DNA from 2 places in the Streptomyces kunmingensis genome. Region 1 is predicted to be linked to the other one. Evidence: riboswitches for the same ligand, from Rfam matches in the RefSeq annotation. Region 1 holds a riboswitch; the other holds the start of a gene.

Region 1 (7,376 bases):
AGAAGCCGATGACCATGACGAGGACGGCGATGCGTACCCCGCTGCCGGTCAGGCCGAGCAGGTCGTCCGGGAGCACCGAGACCAGGGAGATGATGAAGAGCAGCTGCGGGAACGAGAGCAGCACGTCCATGACGCGGCTGATCAGCGCGTCGACCCAGCCGCCGAAGTAACCGGCGATGATGCCGAACAGGGTGCCGAGGGCCACCGCGACGATCGCCGCGAGGAAGGCCACGAGCAGGGAGATGCGGGCGCCGTAGACGATGCGGCTGAACACGTCGCGGCCCTTGTTCGGTTCGACGCCGAACAGGAAGTCGCCGCTGACGCCGCCGAGGGACCCGCTGGGCAGGTTGGTCAGCGGGTCGAGCTTGTCCTGGTGGAACTGGTTCGGCGGGTGGCCGAGCAGGCTCACGATGAGCGGGGCGAAGACCGCCACCAGAACGAGGAAGACGACAACGATGCCACCGGTGAGGGCGACCTTGTCCCGCTTGAGGCGGTTCCAGGCGATCTGCTTCAGCGACCGCCCTTCCACCTTGCCGCCGGCGCCGCTCGCGGCGGCGTCGACCGGGGCGGTCGGCTCCGTTTCCGCAGTCGTGTCGTGCAATGGTGCCGTCATCGTGGCAGGGACCCCTCTCAACCGGCGGTGACCGGCCCGCACTTGCCGCGGTAGCGGCGTCATTCAGTCCGTCGTACACAGAGGCGAAGCCCCCTGCTGCGGGAGTCTTCAACCTGTGTGCGATCTGTTGCCAGACCCGACGGGGAAAGGATGCCTAAACGTGATGCGGTCAGGGGTGTTCCGTTATCCGGACAGCTGTGAACGGGGTGCGAACGTTGGGCAGTTGGGGCGGAAGTGTTGCTGGTCCGGACATTGGGGCCACAACGGTTCGTAGTCCTATGCAAGTTGCGGTTCCGGCTTATCGCCCGAAAGGCTCGTCCTCAATCGCCGGACGGGCTGGGGGTGGCGATGGAGGACATCGGTTCAGTACGACGCGCCGTACGGCGGCGGGTAGCCGTAACCCCCGCCGGCCGGAGCTGCCGGAGCCGCGTGGGACTCCCGGTCGTAGAACGGCCGCGCGTTCGCCCGCAGCCACATCGCCACCGGGTCGTACTCGTCGGACATGGCCACCGTGGACACCGGCAGCCCGTCCGGGACCGCCGCGACGGACTGCTGCATCATCGCCCGGACCGCGTCCACCGACGCGGGCGCCGTGTCGTAGACGTCGAGGCCGATCGCCAGGTACGGCGCCCCGACCGCGGGCTGCACCCACGCGCGGCGCAGGGACCGGATCGCGGTGGTGCGGTGCGCGTTCTGCGCCAGCAGCGCCCAGAACTGGGGGATCTCGATGGCCGGCTCGGTCAGCCGCAGCGGACCGGCGGGCTGCCGGTCGAGGCCGCCCGCGATCCGGCGCAGGTCGAGCCAGGGCACCCCGACGCCGCCGCCGGGGGCGTGCGGGTTGAGCCAGAGGCCGTAGTGGTCGGGGTAGAGCGTGCGGGCCGCGTCGACGCCGCTGACGACTTCGTAGGCGCGGGACCAGCCGGACGCGGAGAGCTCCTGGGCGGAGGTGACGCAGGGGGCGTAGGAGAAACCGTCCACGTCCATGTTCCCGAACTGGGCGTCGGGCGAGCCTGCCTGGCCGTGCCAGAGCAGCATCCAGACCTGTCCGGCGGCGAGGGCCGCGAGGAGCGCCTCGTACGCGTCGTAGCGCCCGGGAGTCACCTGGCGCAGCATGTGCTCGACCTGTCCGGCCGCGGCCGTGCCCGACGCACTCACCCGTAACCGCCCCTTCGTGAACGTCCGTGTTCCGCCCGTGACCGGAGGGCACAGTGCCGCCCGGTCACGTCATGAAACCAGCTTAAGCGGCGTTCCTGACACCGACTTGACGGACGGTGTCACCGTTCCCGTACATAGAACGGACGTACGCGGGTGCGCAGGAAGTCGGCGACCGGGTCCTGGGTGACGTCGAGGAAGACCAGGTTCACCGGCCAGGCGGCGGGTGACCGGCCGAGCGCACGGCCGAGCGCGTCCAGCGGAAGGTCGCGCGCGGCGCCCTCCCACTGGGTCAGCTGTACGCCGATGAACAGCGACGGAGCCCCGTCCTCGACGACGGCGAGACAGCGGTGGGCGGACAGTACGGTGCCGGTCGCCTCGAACTCCTCGCGCACCGCCGCCAGGAAGTCCACCGGGTCCTGCTGCCAGTCCGGCTCGGAGAGCACGACGCGGCCACCGGTCGCCGGTCCGTCCAGCGGGGTGCGGCCGCTGCGGGCCAGTTCGGCGACGGCGGGCGGGGGCAGCGGGATGCCGATCGCGCCGTCCGGGTTCAGGGCGAGCCCGACCTGCGCGGGCAGCCCGCGCGCGAACTCGACGGCCGGGGCCACCGTGCAGTGCATCCGGCCACCGGTGACCTGCATGAACTGCTGCTCGGAGCTGAAGACGGGGACGAAGGCCTGGCCCTCGATCTCCAGCGTCGGCAGATCGAGGTCGCGGCTCTCGGTGCTGCCGCCCTGGGGCAGCGGAATCCAGATCGGGCTGCGGCCGAGGACCTCGACGATGCGGCCGCCCGCGCCCTCGACGCCGACCGCCGCGGCGAGGACCTCCTCCAGCTCGTTCGCCGGCCAGGCCTGTGCCGGGTGGGGGTGGGGGTGCGCGTCCTCGTGAAATGCCGGGTGTTCCATAGCCGCCGACGATAACGCCTGGGGTTCAGCCCCTGAACGTGATCCCGCCGAGCGCGTCGGTCGCCGCCCGGTCGAGGAGCACCGCCGATTCGATGCCTGCCGGCAGCTCGCCCCGCTCCGTCGACGTCACCAGCGCGCCCACCGCCCGCCGGTGCCGGGCGAACGCGTACCGCGACACCCCCCGGCCCCGCTCCAGCTGCCCTTCGAGCGCCGTGTCCGGGGGGACGTCGAGGAGCAGCAGGTGGACGGAGGCGCCGCGCCGCCGGGCCGCTCGCGTCACCCAGCGGCGCACCCACGCCTGGGTGCCGCAGTCGTGCACGACGACGCTGGCGCCGGAGCGCATCGCCTGGTGCAGGCCCACGTAGTGCGCGATGCGCACCAGCGGCCGGTAGAGCGCGTACGGCACGCCGCGCGGCAGCCGGGCGGCCCAGCGCTCGCGGGTGTCCTGGGAGTCGATGCGCACGACCGTGACGGCCCGTCGCATCAGGGTGGACTTGCCGCTGCCCGGCAGCCCCGAGAGGACGACGAGGTCGCCCGCCGCGAAGCCGATGAAGCGCGGTGTGCGGCCACCGCGCCCGCGCAGGTCCCGCACCGAACGCTGCCCGGGAATGCGCACCCCGGGCACCACCGTGGACGCGGCTGACGCCGCTGTCGCGTACGCCCCCGCGATCGCCTTGCGCACCGTGATCGTCCTCCCCGTCCCGCCCACTTACCCTTGCCCGCCAAGTGTAAAGAGAAGGTAATGCCCGCCGTGGGGTTTCCCCGTTCCACGGGCGTGCAATGATGTGCGCGCCACAGGCACACAACCGCATACCGGCCGCTTGAATCCGCGCGGGAGAGTTCCGGACACGTATGTGGGCCCGGACGCCGAAGGAGCAAGTTCCTCCCTTGAATCTCTCAGGCCCCGTACCGCGCGGGCGAGGCACATCTGAAAAGCGGGCCGACCGTCCAGTACGGCGGCCCCACCCAAGGTGCAAGCCATGACCATGAGTACGTGTGGTCGGGGCGAACCTCTCAGGTTCCGATGACAGATGGGGAGGGCCTCCGCCACGGGGGACCCCTCGCCATCGCCGTCACGCCCGGGAGCACCAGCCATGACCCGTACCCCTCGTACGACAGCCCTCGACGCCCTGCACCGCTCGCTGGGCGCCACGATGACCGATTTCGCCGGCTGGGACATGCCGCTGCGCTACGCCAGCGAGCGCGACGAGCACAACGCGGTGCGTACGAAGGCCGGGCTCTTCGACCTGTCCCACATGGGTGAGATCACGGTGTCCGGACCGGACGCGGTGGCGCTCCTGAACTTCGCGCTCGTGGGCAACATCGGCACGGTCGGCGTCGGCCGCGCCCGCTACACCATGATCTGCCGCGCGGACGGCGGCATCCTCGACGACCTGATCGTCTACCGCCTGGCCGAGACCGTGTACATGGTGGTCGCCAACGCGGGCAACGCGCAGACCGTCCTCGACGCCCTGACCGAGCGGGCCGCCGGGTTCGACGCCGAGGTCCGCGACGACCGGGACGCGTACGCGCTGATCGCCGTGCAGGGCCCGCACTCCCCCGCCATCGTGAAGTCCGTCACGGACGCCGACCTGGACGGGCTGAAGTACTACGCGGGTCTGCCGGGCACCGTCGCGGGCGTCGAGGCGCTCATCGCGCGCACCGGCTACACCGGCGAGGACGGCTTCGAGCTGTTCGTCGCGCCCGCCGACGCGGAGAAGCTGTGGCAGGCGCTGACCGAGGCGGGCGCGGAGTACGGCCTCACGCCGTGCGGCCTGTCCTGCCGCGACACGCTGCGCCTGGAGGCGGGTATGCCGCTGTACGGGCACGAGCTGACCACGGAGCTGACGCCGTTCGACGCGGGGCTCGGCCGGGTCGTGAAGTTCGAGAAGGACGGCGACTTCGTGGGCCGCGAGGCGCTGACGGCCGCCGCCGAGCGCGCCGAGAGCGCCCCGCCCCGCAAGCTCGTCGGCCTGGTCGCCGAGGGCCGCCGCGTCCCGCGCGCGGGCATGCCGGTCGTCCACGAGGGACAGGTGATCGGCGAGGTCACCTCCGGCGCCCCCTCCCCGACCCTGGGCAAGCCGATCGCCATGGCGTACGTGGACGCCGCGCACGCCGGGCCGGGCGCGGCGGGCGTGGGTGTGGACATCCGCGGTACGCATGAGCCGTACGAGGTCGTGGCGCTGCCGTTCTACAAGCGCCAGAAGTAACGCTCGTATCCCGGCGCCCTCCCCCACTGTCATCAGCACCGCCTCGCGTACAGGAGAATTCGACTCATGAGCAACCCCCAGCAGCTGCGTTACAGCAAGGAGCACGAGTGGCTGTCGGCCGTGGAGGACGGCGTCGCCACGGTCGGCATCACGGAGCACGCGGCCAACGCGCTCGGTGACATCGTCTTCGTCCAGCTCCCCGAGGTCGGCGACGCCATCACCGCGGGCGAGACCTGCGGCGAGCTGGAGTCCACCAAGTCGGTCTCCGACCTGTACTCCCCCGTGTCGGGCGAGGTCACCGAGGCCAACACGGACGTCGTCGACGACCCGTCCCTGGTGAACTCGGCGCCCTTCGAGGGCGGCTGGCTGTTCAAGGTCCGGATCTCCGAGGAGCCGAAGGACCTGCTCACCGCCGACGAGTACACCGAGTTCTCCGGGAGCTGACCCGATATGACCGACAAGTCCGCAATGAACCAGTCCCTGCACGAGCTCGACCCGGACGTGGCCAAGGCCGTCGACGCCGAGCTGCACCGCCAGCAGTCGACCCTGGAAATGATCGCGTCGGAGAACTTCGCGCCGGTCGCCGTCATGGAGGCCCAGGGCTCGGTCCTCACCAACAAGTACGCCGAGGGCTACCCCGGCCGCCGCTACTACGGCGGCTGCGAGCACGTCGACGTCACCGAGCAGATCGCGATCGACCGGGTCAAGGAGCTGTTCGGCGCCGAGTACGCCAACGTGCAGCCGCACTCGGGCGCCTCCGCGAACCAGGCCGCCCTCTTCGCGCTCGCCAAGCCCGGCGACACGATCCTCGGCCTGGACCTGGCGCACGGCGGCCACCTCACGCACGGCATGCGCCTGAACTTCTCCGGCAAGCAGTTCGACGTGGTCGCGTACCACGTCGACGACAACGGCCTGGTCGACATGGCCGAGCTGGAGCGGCTCGCCAAGGAGCACCGCCCGAAGGTGATCATCGCCGGCTGGTCGGCGTACCCGCGCCGGCTGGACTTCGCCGAGTTCCGTCGCATCGCCGACGAGGTCGAGGCGTACCTGTGGGTCGACATGGCGCACTTCGCGGGCCTGGTGGCCGCGGGCCTGCACCCCAACCCCGTGCCGTACGCGGACGTCGTCACGTCCACCACGCACAAGACGCTCGGCGGTCCGCGCGGCGGCATCATCCTCGCCAAGAAGGACTTCGCGAAGAAGCTGAACTCATCCGTCTTCCCGGGCTTCCAGGGCGGTCCCCTGGAGCACGTGATCGCGGCGAAGGCGGTCTCCTTCAAGGTCGCCGCCAGTGAGGACTTCAAGGAGCGCCAGCAGCGCACGATCGAGGGTGCCCGTATCCTCGCCGAGCGCCTGACCTCGGAGGACGCCCGCGCCCACGGCGTGAACGTGCTCTCCGGCGGCACGGACGTGCACCTCGTCCTGGTCGACCTGCGCGACTCCGAACTGGACGGCCAGCAGGCCGAGGACCGCCTCCACGAGGTCGGCATCACGGTCAACCGCAACGCCGTCCCGAACGACCCGCGCCCGCCGATGGTCACTTCCGGCCTGCGCATCGGCACGCCCGCGCTCGCCACCCGCGGCTTCACCGCCGAGGACTTCACCGAGGTCGCCGACGTGATCGCCGAGGCCCTCAAGCCGTCCTACGACGTGGACGCCCTCAAGGCACGGGTGACCGCATTGGCCGAGAAGCACCCGCTGTACCCCGGCCTGTAACGGTTCCGCTGGAGTTACGTACCCTTTCGTACATACGTCCTTACGGGGCATCGCGCACACTGGACCCACCAGGTTTCAGTGGGCACGGTGCCCCGCCCCGTGCCCCCGGCAGACAACGGCGTCTACCAACCATCTTTGGAGTTCCACCGTGGCCATCTCGGTCTTCGACCTGTTCTCGATCGGCATCGGCCCGTCCAGCTCGCACACAGTCGGCCCGATGCGCGCGGCGCGCATGTTCGCGCGCCGCCTGAAGAACGAGGGCCTGCTGGCCCACACCGCCTCGATACGCGCCGAGCTGTACGGCTCCCTGGGCGCGACCGGCCACGGACACGGCACCCCGAAAGCGGTCCTGCTCGGCCTGGAGGGCGAGTCCCCGCGCACCGTCGACGTCGAGCACGCCGACGAGCGGGTGGAGGAGATCAGGTCGTCGGGCCGGATCAATCTGCTCGCCGTGCACGACATCGCCTTCTCCTACGACGACGACCTGGTCCTGCACCGCCGCGAGACCCTGCCGTACCACGCCAACGGCATGCGCCTGTGGGCGTACGACGCCGAGGGCGCCGAGCTGCTGACCAAGACGTACTACTCGGTCGGCGGCGGCTTCGTCGTCGACGAGTCCGTCCTGGCGGCGGAGGGAGCGGCAGGCGAGAACCCGGTCGTGCCGGACGACACCGTGCTGAAGTACCCCTTCCGCACCGGCGACGAGCTGCTGCGCCTCACCCGGGAGACGGGCCTGTCCATCCCGGCGCTGATGCTGGAGAACGAGAAGGCCTGGCGCAC
Region 2 (7,376 bases), on a different contig from region 1:
AGCGACATCTTCCTGGACGACGTGACCGTGTCGCGCCGCCATGTGGAATTCCGTCGCCTGCAGGACGGCTCGTTCACCGTGTCCGACGTCGGCAGCCTCAACGGGACGTACGTGAACCGTGAGCGCATCGACTCGCTGACGCTGAACAACGGCGACGAGGTGCAGATCGGCAAGTACCGGCTGGTCTTCTACGCGAGCCAGCGAGGTATCTGACCCAGCGAACCTTCAGGAAGGTCCATGCTTCATACACCGAGGGGCGGTGCCTCCCTGGGCACCGCCACCGCGGACAGTCGGCTGATGAGCATCGGCACCGTACTGAACGTGCTGCGCGAAGAGTTTCCCGAAGTCACCATCTCCAAGATCAGGTTCTTGGAGTCCGAGGGGCTCGTCGAGCCGCAGCGGACGCCCTCGGGCTACCGAAAGTTCGGCCCGGACGACGTCGAGCGGCTGGCCCACGTCCTGCGGATGCAGCGGGACCACTACCTGCCCCTGAAGGTCATCAAGGAGCAGCTCGACGCCCTGGAGCGGGGCGAGACGCTGCCCGTGCCGGCTCCTGGGCGGCCCGGTGACGCCGCGGACGACGACGGGGCTCCCACGGCCGCTCGCGTCGGCCGGGACGAGCTGCTCGCCGCCGTGGGGATCGACGAGGGGCAGCTCGACGAGTGGGAGTCGTACGGGCTCATCGCCCCGTTGCCGGAGGGCGGTTACGACGCCTCGGCCGTATCGGTGGCGGAGCTGATCGGTGAGCTCGGCCGGTTCGGCATCGAGCCGCGGCATCTGCGGGTGATGCGGGCGGCCGCGGACCGTGAGGCCGGGCTGGTGGACTCGGTCGTGGCCCCGCTCAAGGTGCATCGCAATCCGCAGACCAGGGCCCTCGCGCAGGCACGGGTCAAGGAGCTGGCGGGCCTCACCGTGCGGCTGCACGCGGCACTGGTGCAGACTGCACTCGGGGTACGTCTGCCCTGATCGCAGCGGCGGGCGAGTGCCGTGGGCCCGGCCCTCGGCGGATGCCCGACTACCCAAACCGGCCGGGCACGTCCTAGGGTTGCTGTGTGAACGAGCTCGACGTCGTAGGTGTCCGGGTGGAAATGCCCTCCAACCAGCCGATCGTGCTCCTGCGTGAAGTGGGAGGCGACCGTTACCTCCCCATCTGGATCGGACCGGGGGAGGCGACCGCGATCGCCTTCGCCCAGCAGGGCATGGCTCCCGCGCGTCCGCTGACGCACGACCTGTTCAAGGACGTGCTGGAAGCGGTCGGACAGGAGCTGACGGAAGTACGCATCACCGACCTGCGGGAAGGTGTCTTCTATGCGGAGCTGGTGTTCGCGAGCGGCGTCGAGGTCAGCGCCCGCCCGTCCGACGCCATAGCGCTGGCGCTGCGCACCGGCACGCCGATCTTCGGCAGTGACGGGGTCCTGGACGATGCCGGGATCGCGATCCCGGACGAGCAGGAGGACGAGGTGGAGAAGTTCCGCGAGTTCCTCGACCAGATCTCGCCCGAGGACTTCGGGACCAACAGCCAGTGACCGGCAGAAAATGACCATGAGGCGGTCGCCCAGCGGCGGCCGCCTCGGCACATTCGGCTAGCCTTTCCCCGCGGTGGGATACGGGAAACCACTCCTAGGGTGATTATCACTCGGCGTGGCGAGTGTGGCGTTCGTTGACGCACCCCTTGTGACTGCCTACCGTCGTGAAGGCAGGTCAAAGAGGAGGTCGGCGTGAGAAGCAGCGGCGACGGTACGGCGACGGGCGGTCCGTACTCGTTTCACGGCAGCGCGGCCGATCACACTCCGCAGCGCCCGCAGGCAGTGTCTGCGGTGGCGGGGGAGAGCGGCGAAGCGGCTTCCGAGCAGGGGGACGTCGGGTACCGGGGACCGACCGCGTGCGCGGCGGCCGGCATCACTTATCGACAGCTCGACTACTGGGCCAGGACCGGCCTCGTCGAGCCCAGCGTGCGGGCCGCGTACGGCTCGGGGACGCAGCGTCTGTACAGCTTCCGGGACGTCGTCGTCCTCAAGGTCGTCAAGCGCTTCCTGGACACGGGTGTCTCGCTGCAGAACATCCGTACGGCCGTGCAGCATCTGCGGGAGCGGGGCTTCGCGGACCTGGAGCGCATGACGCTCATGAGCGACGGCGCAACGGTGTACGAGTGCACGTCACCGGCCGAGGTCCACGAGCTGCTCCAGGGCGGGCAGGGGATCTTCGGGATCGCGGTGGGCGTGGTCTGGCAGGACGTGGAGAGAGCCCTGTCGCAGCTGCACGGGGAGCGGGTGGACACCGGCGAGACGCTGGTCGGGCACAACCCCTCCGACGAGCTGGCGAGGCGGCGCAACCGGGCCGTGTGAGGACGGGCCCCGCGGGCCGTGCGGCCGCGTTGTCAGTGGCGTAGGGCAGCATCGGTGAGGTGAGGACCGGGCCGACGATTCTGCATCTCGACATGGACGCCTTCTACGCCTCGGCGGAGCAGGCGGCCAAGCCGAGCCTGCGCGGGAAAGCTGTCGTCGTGGGCGGGCTCGGGCCGCGTGGCGTCGTGGCGACGGCGTCGTACGAGGCGCGGAAGTTCGGGGTGCATTCGGCTATGCCGATGGGGCAGGCCCGGCGGCTCGCTCCCAACGCCGCGTACCTGGTGCCGCGGTTCCGGCTCTACCGGGAGATCAGCGAGCAGGTGATGGGGCTGCTGCGGGAGCTCTCGCCGCTGGTGGAGCCCTTGAGCCTCGACGAGGCGTTCGTCGATCTGGAGGCCGGTGAGGTGGCCTGGGACGAGTCTTCCGCGGAGGCCGTCGGTGCCCGGCTGCGGGCGGACATCCGGCGCGTGACCGGGCTGACCGGGTCCGTAGGGCTCGCCGCCTCCAAGATGCTGGCGAAGATCGCGTCGGAGGAGGCGAAGCCGGACGGCCTGGTGCTGATACGGCCGGGGACCGAGCGGGCGCTGCTCGGGCCGAAGTCCGTGCGGATCCTGCCGGGCGTGGGGCCCGCTACCGGGGACCATCTGCGGCGGGCCGGGATCCTCACCGTCGCGGAGATCGCCGAGGCGGGCGAGGACGAGCTGGTGCGCCTCCTCGGAAAGTCGCACGGGGCGCAGCTGTACGCCATGGCCCTGGCCCATGACGCCCGGCCCGTGGTCGCCGAGCGCGATTCCAAGTCGGTGTCGGTCGAGGACACGTACGACGTGGACATCCACGAGCGGGTGCGGGTCCGGGCGGAGGTGCAGCGGCTCGCCGACCGGTGTGTGGAGCGGCTGCGGGCGGCCGAGCGGTCGGGGCGGACCGTGGTTCTGAAGGTGCGGCGGTACGACTTCTCCACCCTGACGCGGTCCGAGACGCTGCGGGGGCCGACGGACGATCCGGGGGTGGTGCGGGAGGCCGCCGCGCGGCTGCTGGAGTCCGTGGACACGACGGGCGGGGTGCGGCTGCTCGGGGTCGGGGTGAGCGGGCTCGCCGACTACACGCAGGAGGATCTGTTCGCGCAGGCGGCTGCGCAGGCGGCTGCCGCCGAGGAGAGCCGGGGGGCGGAGGGCGCCGGTGAGGAGGGGGAGGAGCGGGAGCGGGCCGAGGTGGCCGAGGTGGTGGCCGAGCCGGTGGTGGGCGAGCGGCGGTGGATGGCGGGGCACGATGTGCGGCACGCGGAGTTCGGGGCCGGGTGGGTGCAGGGGAGTGGGCTTGGGCGGGTGACTGTGCGGTTCGAGACGCCCTATGCGGTGGGGCCCGGGCGGGTTCGGACGTTTCTTGTTGATGACCCCTTGTTGGTGCCGGGGGAGCCGTTGCCGTTGGTCGAGCCGGGGGAGTAGGGGGCCGGGGTTGCAGTGCGGGTGGGGTGGTGGCGCGCGGTGACGCGGGGCTCTGCCCCGGACCCCGCTCCTCAATCGCCGGAGGGGCTTGATTTGGTGCTGGTTGGGCTTGATCGGGTTAGGGGTGGTCGGGTTCTGAGCCTGCTATGTGGCCGAACATGAGGTCGTCCGAGGCGTGTGGGGGTGTGAGGTCCAGGCCGTAGTGGTGGTAGAGCTGTAGTTCCTGTTCGGGGGAGAGGTGGCGGCCTACGCCGAAGTCCGGGGAGTCCTTGATCAGGGCGCGTTCGAAGGGGACGCGGAGGGTGCCGTCGACCAGTTCGCTGGGTTCCAGGGGGATGAAGGCGTCGCGGCTGAAGAGGCCGGTGCGGATCGCCGCCCACTCCGGCACGCCCGTGGCGTCGTCGAGGTAGACCTCGTCGATCGTGCCGATCTTGCTGCCGTTGCGGTCGAACGCCTTGCGGCCGATCAAGTTGCGCGGATCGACGTCGGTCTGCACGGGCCCTCCCAATGGTCGCAACTCGTCTGTAAGCACTACGAAAGAGCACATTGGGGATGGCGGCCACTCGAGGGTTCCGCTCAAGTCGCCGCTGGTAGGCTGGCAAATGGCTGCTGACCCCGTGCGGGAGAGTCTCCGGAAGTTGTCGGGGACGCCGAAGGAGCAAATCCTCCCCGGAATCTCTCAGGCCCATGTACCGCACGGACGAGGTCACTCTGGAAAGCAGGGCGGGTGCTCGTTTCCCGCTCTCACCGACGGTGAAAGCCGGTGTGTTCCGTGCTCGCGCGGGGCGGACCGGTGAAGCTCTCAGGTTGAGATGACAGAGGGGGAGGCCGTCCGGGCACCCACGCCGTGGTGCCCCTCGCAGGTCGCAATGACCAGGAGGCCTCCGCAATGACCGCCAACCGTACTCCGCTCTCCGCGCTGGAGCAGGGCATCCCCTTCGAGCAGCGCCACATCGGTCCGGATGACGCCGCGCAGGCCAAGATGCTCGCGCAGGTCGGCTACGGCTCGCTCGACGAGCTGACGGCGGCCGCGGTGCCGGACGTGATCAAGAGCGCCGAGGCGCTTCAGCTGCCGGCCGCCAGGACCGAGGCCGAGGTGCTCGCCGAGCTGCGCTCCCTCGCGGACCGGAACCAGGTGCTCGGCTCGATGATCGGGCTCGGCTACTACGGGACGTTCACGCCGCCCGTCATCCTGCGCAACGTCATGGAGAACCCGTCCTGGTACACGGCCTACACGCCGTACCAGCCGGAGATCTCGCAGGGCCGCCTGGAGGCGCTGCTCAACTTCCAGACCATGGTCGCCGAACTGACCGGACTGCCGACGTCCGGCGCCTCCCTCCTCGACGAGGGCACGGCCGCCGCCGAGGCCATGGCGCTGTCGCGGCGTATCGGCAAGGTCAAGAACGGCGCGTACGTGGTGGACGCCGACGCGCTGCCGCAGACCGTCGCCGTCATCCGGACGCGCGCCGAGCCGACCGGTGTGGAGATCGTCGTCGCCGACCTGAGCGACGGGATTCCCGCCGAGGTCGCCGAGCGCGGCGTCGTCGGCGTACTCGTGCAGTACCCGGGGGCCTCCGGCGCCGTGCGGGACATCAAGCCCGTCATCGAGCAGGCGCACGAGCTGGGCGCCATCGTCACCGTCGCCGCCGATCTGCTCGCTCTGACGCTGCTGACCTCGCCCGGCGAGCTGGGCGCGGACATCGCCGTCGGCACGACGCAGCGCTTCGGTGTACCGATGGGCTTCGGCGGCCCGCACGCCGGTTACATGGCCGTACGGGAGAAGTTCGCGCGGTCCCTGCCCGGGCGGCTCGTCGGTGTCTCCGTCGACGCCGACGGGAACAAGGCGTACCGCCTCGCCCTGCAGACGCGTGAGCAGCACATCCGTCGTGAGAAGGCGACGAGCAACATCTGCACGGCGCAGGTCCTGCTCGCCGTGATGGCCGGAATGTACGCCGTCTACCACGGGCCGGACGGCCTGCGTTCCATCGCGCAGCGCGCCCACCGCTACGCCACCTTGCTGGCGGCCGGTCTGACGGCGGGCGGCGTCGAGGTCGTGCACGAGGTGTACTTCGACACCGTGACCGTCCGGGTGCCGGGCACGGCCGCTCAGGTCGTCCGCACCGCCCGCGAGGGCGGGGTCAACGTGCGGCTGGTCGACGCCGATCACGTCTCCGTCGCCTGCGACGAGACCACGACGCGGAGCCAACTGCACGTCGTCTGGGGCGCGTTCGGGGTCGAGGGCGACATCGAGGCGCTGGACGCCGGGACGGCGGACGTGCTGCCCGGGGACGCGCTGCGCACCGACGAGATCCTGACGCACCCCGTCTTCCACCAGCACCGCTCCGAGACCGCGATGCTGCGCTACCTGCGCAAGCTCGCCGACCGCGACTACGCGCTCGACCGCGGCATGATCCCGCTGGGCTCCTGCACGATGAAGCTCAACGCGACGACGGAGATGGAGCCGGTCACCTGGCCCGAGTTCGGGCAGCTGCACCCCTTCGTGCCGGCCGAGCAGGCGCAGGGCTACCTGACGCTCATCACGGAGCTCGAGGAGCGGCTCGCGGAGGTCACGGGCTACGACAAGGTGTCGTTGCAGCCCAACGCCGGTTCGCAGGGCGAGCTGGCCGGGTTGCTCGCGGTGCGCGGCTACCACCGCGCCAACGGGGACGAGCAGCGGACCGTCTGCCTCATCCCGTCGTCGGCGCACGGCACGAACGCGGCGAGCGCCGTGATGGCCGGTATGAAGGTCGTCGTCGTGAAGACCGCCGACGACGGTGAGATCGACGTCGAGGACCTGCGGGCCAAGATCGAGACCTACGCCGACCAGCTCTCCGTCCTCATGATCACGTACCCGTCGACGCACGGCGTCTTCGAGGAGCACGTCGCCGACATCTGCGCCGCGGTGCACGACGCCGGCGGTCAGGTGTACGTCGACGGGGCGAACCTCAACGCTCTGGTGGGCCTTGCCAAGCCGGGCCACTTCGGCGGCGACGTCTCGCACCTGAACCTGCACAAGACGTTCTGCATCCCGCACGGCGGCGGCGGTCCCGGTGTGGGCCCGGTCGGTGTGCGCGCGCACCTGGCGCCGTACCTGCCGAACCACCCGATGCAGCCGGCCGCGGGACCGGAGACCGGGGTCGGGCCGATCTCGGCCGCGCCGTGGGGCTCCGCCGGCATCCTGCCGATCTCGTGGTCGTACGTGCGTCTCATGGGCGGCGAAGGGCTGAAGCGGGCGACGCAGGTCGCCGTGCTCTCCGCGAACTACATCGCCAAGCGGCTCGAGCCGCACTTCCCCGTGCTCTACACCGGGCCCGGCGGGCTCGTCGCGCACGAGTGCATCATCGATCTGCGGCCGCTGAGCAAGGCGACCGGGGTCACCGTCGACGACATCGCCAAGCGCCTCATCGACTACGGGTTCCACGCGCCGACCATGTCGTTCCCGGTCGCCGGGACGCTGATGATCGAGCCGACCGAGAGCGAGGACATCGGCGAACTCGACCGGTTCTGCGAGGCGATGATCGCCATTCGCGGGGAGGTCGAGCGGGTCGCCTCCGGCGAGTGGCCGGCGCAGGACAACCCGCTGCGGAAC

The links. A riboswitch is a leader RNA that binds a small molecule or an ion and turns the genes downstream of it on or off. The one in region 1 is predicted to bind glycine.
Region 2: linked by a shared signal. The riboswitch ahead of gcvP (aminomethyl-transferring glycine dehydrogenase) and the one ahead of gcvT (glycine cleavage system aminomethyltransferase GcvT) in region 1 are both predicted to bind glycine.

The regions. Positions count from the first base shown of each region.
Region 1 is NZ_BAAATS010000019.1:326,250-333,625, forward strand. It holds gene ABD366_RS25815 (ABC transporter permease) at 1-613, opposite strand, end outside; gene ABD366_RS25820 (enhanced serine sensitivity protein SseB C-terminal domain-containing protein) at 977-1,768, opposite strand; gene ABD366_RS25825 (enhanced serine sensitivity protein SseB) at 1,888-2,670, opposite strand; gene ABD366_RS25830 (AAA family ATPase) at 2,696-3,358, opposite strand; glycine riboswitch at 3,493-3,592, shown strand; glycine riboswitch at 3,593-3,711, shown strand; gene gcvT (glycine cleavage system aminomethyltransferase GcvT) at 3,765-4,880, shown strand; gene gcvH (glycine cleavage system protein GcvH) at 4,947-5,324, shown strand; gene ABD366_RS25845 (serine hydroxymethyltransferase) at 5,331-6,596, shown strand; gene ABD366_RS25850 (L-serine ammonia-lyase) at 6,745-7,376, shown strand, end outside.
Region 2 is NZ_BAAATS010000074.1:6,428-13,803, forward strand. It holds gene ABD366_RS43195 (FHA domain-containing protein) at 1-213, shown strand, start outside; gene ftsR (transcriptional regulator FtsR) at 238-966, shown strand; gene ABD366_RS43205 (bifunctional nuclease family protein) at 1,053-1,526, shown strand; gene ABD366_RS43210 (MerR family transcriptional regulator) at 1,719-2,345, shown strand; gene ABD366_RS43215 (DNA polymerase IV) at 2,405-3,787, shown strand; gene ABD366_RS43220 (PRC-barrel domain-containing protein) at 3,906-4,283, opposite strand; glycine riboswitch at 4,398-4,492, shown strand; gene gcvP (aminomethyl-transferring glycine dehydrogenase) at 4,677-7,376, shown strand, end outside.